DNA from 2 places in the Pedobacter sp. BG31 genome. Region 2 is predicted to be linked to the other one. Evidence: riboswitches for the same ligand, from Rfam matches in the RefSeq annotation. Region 2 holds a riboswitch; the other holds the start of a gene.
The links. A riboswitch is a leader RNA that binds a small molecule or an ion and turns the genes downstream of it on or off. The one in region 2 is predicted to bind cobalamin.
Positions count from the first base shown of each region.

Region 1: linked by a shared signal. The riboswitch ahead of ACFE6N_RS19660 (TonB-dependent receptor plug domain-containing protein) and the one ahead of metE (5-methyltetrahydropteroyltriglutamate--homocysteine S-methyltransferase) in region 2 are both predicted to bind cobalamin.

Region 1 covers NZ_JBHNZK010000019.1:70,535-73,682, forward strand. The annotation lists gene ACFE6N_RS19655 (sigma-54 dependent transcriptional regulator) at 1-578, opposite strand, end outside; cobalamin riboswitch at 851-1,046, shown strand; gene ACFE6N_RS19660 (TonB-dependent receptor plug domain-containing protein) at 1,144-3,012, shown strand; gene ACFE6N_RS19665 (DUF6580 family putative transport protein) at 3,053-3,148, shown strand, end outside.
Region 2 covers NZ_JBHNZK010000001.1:532,722-535,869, reverse strand. The annotation lists gene ACFE6N_RS02390 (M14 metallopeptidase family protein) at 1-341, opposite strand, end outside; gene ACFE6N_RS02385 (hypothetical protein) at 545-727, shown strand; cobalamin riboswitch at 960-1,165, shown strand; gene metE (5-methyltetrahydropteroyltriglutamate--homocysteine S-methyltransferase) at 1,357-3,148, shown strand, end outside.

The DNA of each region.
Region 1 (3,148 bases), on a different contig from region 2:
TCAATTAAAGGGCTATCGGCACGATTCGATTTTTCGTGCAGCCAACGGGCTACCAACTCTTTACCACTACCGTTAGCACCGGTAATCAATACGCGGGCTTCGGTTGGCGCAACACGCTCAATGGTCTCCTTAATTTTAGAAATACTTTCCGATTCACCTAAAATTTCCCGGGTTTTACTGGCTTTACGTTTTAGGACCTTGGTTTCGGTAACCAAATTTCCACGGTCTAAACCGTTTCGTACGGTAATTAATAAGCGATTTAAATCAGGTGGTTTCGAAATAAAATCGAAAGCGCCTTTTTTGCTGGCTTCAATGGCAGTTTCAACTGTACCGTGACCGGATATCATAATAAAAGGCAGGTCTGGTTTAATGATCTGTGCCTGCTCCAGCACTTCCATACCATCCATCTTATTCATTTTGATATCGCAAAGAACCAAATCGAAATTTCCTTTTTTGATCATTTCGAGGCCGTCGATACCATTATCTATATCTTCAACATCGTAATTTTCATACTCCAGAATTTCACGTAAGGTACTCCTTATTGCCCGCTCATCGTCAATTATTAATAATTTAGCCATTAGAGATGTATTCTTTAATTTTTAAAATGCGAATATATTGTTTTTTAATTAATGTATAGTTTTTTATACAATAATAGGCTATAAAACCTAAATTGAGCTGAAAAGTTTTAATCTCATCAGAAATAATCTTCTAAATATTTATTCCGGTCGGTAATGCATATTTCCTGAACATTAATTCACTTTCTAAAAACGACTTTTCATTCAGCAAACACAAGGATAATTGTTAGTTAAAATAGTATTTATACATCCTTTTGCATATTGGTTAATTTTATTACTTTTGCGGCGCTTTTGGTTCCCGGTCTTACACCCGGGATTAAAAGGGAATACAGTGTAAATCTGTAACTGTCCCGCAGCTGTAAGCTCCTTAACGGATTTTCAATCAATTTGCCACTGTCCCGATATGTAGGGATGGGAAGGCCGGAAAACCGGGAGTAAGTCAGAAGACCTGCCTTGAGCGATTAATTTCATAGCTTTCGGGGATTGAAGCTAGGATTGAGATATCAACGTTGTTCGTATTTTCATTTCCTTTTCTGATCTGTTGGCTGTGGGCAAAACTCACAATCAAATGAACAAAAAATGTATGCTAACTGTAGCCGGGCTAGGGCTCGCGCAGTTAATGATCGGCCAGGTGGCCAATGCGCAAACTCAAGATAGTTTGCAGCTCAAAGATGTTGTCATTTCTGCAACAAAAAACGACCAGAAACAATCACAGACCGGAAAAGTGGTCACCATTATCAGTCGGGAAGTGTTGGAACGCAGTAATGGTAAATCATTGCCGGAACTGATTAGCGAACAGGCCGGAATTATTGTGGCGGGAGCAAGCAGCAACCCAGGATTAAACAAATCGATTTTTTTTAGGGGTGCAGGAAGTGCTTATTCAATAGTTTTAATTGATGGTATCGTGCAGAACGATCCTTCAGGAAATGGAGGTGCTTTCGATTTAAGGTTGATTTCTATTGATCAGATCGATCACATTGAAATTTTAAGAGGCGGTCAGTCTACCATTTATGGTTCTGATGCTGTTGCAGGGGTAATCAATATCATTACCAAAAAAGGTGGCCCAAAAGGAAATACCATTTATGGTGTAGCCAGTACAGGTAGTTATGAAACCTATAAAGGAACCATTGGGTTAAACGGTGGCGTGGAAGGCTTTTCTTACAATATTAACTATACCCATCATAAAACGGATGGAATTTCTGAAGCAGCTAATCCAAATGGAAATACATCCGTATTTGATAAAGATGGTTTTAAAACCGACGCCTTGAATGCAAACTTCGGAATCAAATTGGATAATCATTTTTCTATAAATCCATTTGTACGTTACTATTATGGCAATTACCAGTTCGATGGTGGTGCCTTTACGGATGCGAACAATTATTCTATTCTGAAAAACTTTGCAACAGGTACCAATGCTAAATATGAGTTTGCTACCGGTAAAGTAACGTTAAACTACAGCTTTGAAAGCACCAGGAATGATGCGCACAGCCAGTATCCAAGCCTAAATGAAGGCAGGGCATCGTTATTGGATTTATTCTACAACCAGAAATTGGGCAGTAAACTGGATTTATTGTTGGGTATAGATAACCGTGTGATGAAATTATCATCAGCCGCGAATAAACCCGAAACCAACATTTTTGCCGCTTATGGATCGTTATTCTTACACGATTTAAGTGTATTTAACCTGGAAGTTGGCGGACGTTATAATAAACACGAACAATATGGCGAAAACTATACTTATTCAGTTACCCCAAGCATCAATATCATCAAGGAAATAAAACTATTCGGAACGGTTTCAACAGCATTTAAAGTACCTACCTTAAACATGCTTTTTGGTCAGTTTGGTGCTAACCTGGCTTTAAAACCAGAAAAATCGCAGAATTATGAAGCTGGAGTTAACCTTAGCTTTGCAGATGATCAGTTCAGCTTGCGCCTGGCAGGTTATAAACGTGATTTAACAGATGCAATCATTTATGCTTACCCTAACGGATATATAAACCAGGTGAGTCAGAAAACAAAAGGCTTTGAGATTGAACCGGCTGCTAAATTCAGTGTGTTTAATATCAACGGTTATTATGCTTATGTAGAAGGTAATGAATTCAACTTTGTGGATAATGCCATTGCCGACTATCTTTTCCGCAGGCCAAAGCATACATTTGGTATCACGGCAGGTGCACAGGCTACCCGTAATTTATATGTGAGCGCTAATTTCCGCTATTTCGGTAAACGTACTGACGGTAATTTTGCGACTTATACTGTTGATAATCTACCTGCTTATCAATTGTTAAATGCCTATGCAGAATATGCATTGGCTAAAAAACGTGTAAAACTGTTTTTCGATGCAAAAAATATCCTGAATAAAAACTACAACGAGATTATTGGTTACAATAGTTTAGGTTTCAACTTTAATACAGGGGTAATTTTTAATATACACTAATAAAATTTACCTTTGCACCTTAAATAATAACCAAAATAAAATGGCTCATTTAAAATTTAATCCCCGCACTTTAATATTGCTGTTGATGATCCTTGCCATAACGGCTTTCCGTTTGCTGGTAACATTCAACTCTGAT
Region 2 (3,148 bases):
AAAACTTTGGCCCGCTCTGGCGTAATTTCTGCATGAGCCAACTGTTGCGAAATTTCTTTATAACGATCTAATTTCTTTAGGTTTTCCGGCGAAGAAATAACCAGCATGTATTGACTTCTGTTTTCTTCAGTTTTACCGATATCAACCAGTTTAATGCGGTTAGAACTTGCAGCAAGTTTTTTAAAGTAAGCCTCTGTTTGGGTATAATTGGCCAATTGGTGATCATCGCCAATATCAAAACCAAAATGCGATTTTGGCGTTGGCACTTCCTGTGCCTGTACGACACAGTTACTTACCATTAAAAAAGCAATGCAGAGCCTGATAAAGCAGGTTTTTATCATAATTTGAAGGTTTAATTGGTAATCAAATATAATGGAGAATCAGCGCCAAAGACAGCTTGCTGTAAATTTGTTACAAGTTATTCCATGAGCATACTATTAACCACAGATAAAAAGTATGCACACAGATATCAGTGTTTATGCCCGTTCACCTAATTTTTATGTAACGCGTCGTTGAAATATTTAAGGCACTATGCTGGCTTACTTTGAAAAAGAGAACAGGTTATACCGAAGAACGTCGTCAATCCCAAGAGCGGGAAATCAAAAAAACAGATGCAGGACAGAACCCCTTAGCACAACCAAACCTTAACGCAGTGGTTTTGTGTTCAGATCTGCAAAAACATTCAATTAGCATCAACGAACAAAACAAAGTGCCGTTGTTTTTTTGATGAGTGAGAGGTAGTGTGAAGGCTCCTTGTTGGATTGACGAAGCGCTTTGGGTACTTTGGCGCTCCAAAGTACCATGCCTCCGCGGCATAGAGCGGAAAAACATTTACTATATGTCATATGGTCTCTAACTGATGAGCATTTGTTGGAGGTGGTAAAATCAATGCTTACAAAAATAGCTTAATCTTTAAATCCTAATCCATACATTTGCCCTGATATAAGTTCTTAACTTTATTTTCATCAACCGATACAGGTTCCCGGAATACAACCGGGATTAATAGGGAATCGTGTGCAAATCACGAGCTGTCGCGCAACTGTAAATTCTGTCTTTAACAAGAAGACAACGGTCTTATCATTTATGCCACTGTGCCTTTACCGGTATGGGAAGGCGATAGGATCGGGAATAAGTCAGGAGACCTGCCTATGTTGAATTGACGGTGCTTTCGCGTTATAAAGTAATTGGTCAGGTCTGATTGTACACGATAAAATTTAAATTTTATAGGCTTGCTTAAAGTTTTTACTGATGAGTGGGCAGGCTGTGCCATAACCTTTCCTTTAATCTTAACAAAGAGTATTACAAATATTGCTTTAAGAGCTTTTAAATGATTTATTTACTTAATCTTTAAGAGAAATGCTAACGCAAAATCTAGGCTATCCGCGAATAGGTAGCCAAAGGGAATTAAAGAAAATCTGCGAAAATTATTGGGCAGATAAAACTGGGTACAAAAGTGTACTGCAGGTGGGCAAAAATATCCGCCACGAAAATTGGAAACTTCAAAAAGAAGCTGGGATTGATGTAATTCCATCAAACGACTTTTCTTTTTACGATCACGTGCTCGATCATTCCTTAACTTTTGGAGCCATCCCAAAAAGGTACAACGAAGTGATCCTGAAAAAAGGAAATGAGGAACTGGATCTTTACTTTGCGATGGCCAGAGGCTACCAAAAAGAAGGACTGGATGTGGTAGCGATGGAAATGACCAAATGGTTCGATACCAATTACCATTACATCGTGCCCGAATTTTACAAAAATCAACCTTTTAAACTTTTTTCTACCAAGATTATCGATGAGTTTTATGAGGCAAAACAATTAGGAATTAATACTAAACCCGTACTGATTGGACCGGTTTCTTACCTTTTATTGGGTAAGGAAAAAGAGGCTGGATTTGAAAAAATAGACCTGATTAAAAACCTGCTTCCGGTTTATATCGAGATTTTATCTCGCTTAGAAGCGCTGGATGTAGAATATATTCAGTTTGATGAGCCATTTTTGACTTTAGATTTGAAAGAAAAAGACAAAAAAGCCTATGAATATGCCTACAAAGAAATCAGGAAAGCCTTTCCAGGATTAAAAATTGTTTTAGCTACTTATTTTGAAGGATTAGGTAATAATTTAGCATTAACGGCTTCATTACCTGTAAATGTTTTACATATCGACTTAGTCCGTGCAGAAGATCAATTAGACGATGTTTTAGCTTCGTTAAGAAGAGATACCATTCTTTCTTTAGGCTTGGTAGACGGAAGAAACATTTGGAAAAATGACTTTGAGAAATCTCTTTCGACCATTAACCATGCAGTAGACAAAAGAGGATTGGATAAAATATGGATTGCTCCATCCTGTTCGTTAATTCACTCACCGGTTGATCTGGACAATGAAACCAATGAGAAAAATTTATCGCCAGAAATTAAACAATGGCTGGCCTATGCAAAACAGAAAATTGCGGAAGTAGCTACCTTAAAAAAACTGATCACCAACGAAAGCCCTGCATCTACCCTGCAAAAACTCGAAGAAAATAAGATCGCAATTGCTAACCGTAAAGTTTCTAAAATCATCCATAATCCGGCAGTTAAACAAAGGGTTTTAGACTTAAAAGAGCAGGATGCCGAACGTTTGAGTCTATTTTCGATCAGAAAAATTAAACAACAGGAACTTAATCTGCCCATTTATGCCACTACCACTATCGGCTCGTTTCCACAAACTGCAGAGGTAAGAAGCTGGAGAGCAAAACTTAAAAACAGAACGTTCACTATTGAAGAATACGATGATCTCATTGCAAAAGAAACTGAAAAAGCAGTAAAGTGGCAGGAAGAAATCGGTCTGGATGTTTTGGTTCACGGCGAGTTTGAACGCAATGATATGGTTGAATATTTTGGGGAGCAGCTAGATGGTTTTGCTTTTTCTAAAAATGGTTGGGTACAGAGCTACGGATCACGCTGTGTAAAACCACCGATTATTTTTGGCGATGTTTCGCGCCCAACACCCATGACGATCAAGTGGACAGCCTATGCCCAGTCGCTTACCTCCAAATACATGAAAGGCATGCTAACGGGTCCTGTAACTATCTTACAATGGTCATTTGTACGGAATGATCAGCCACGATCGGAAACCTGTACACAGATTGCCCTGGCTATCCGCGATGAGG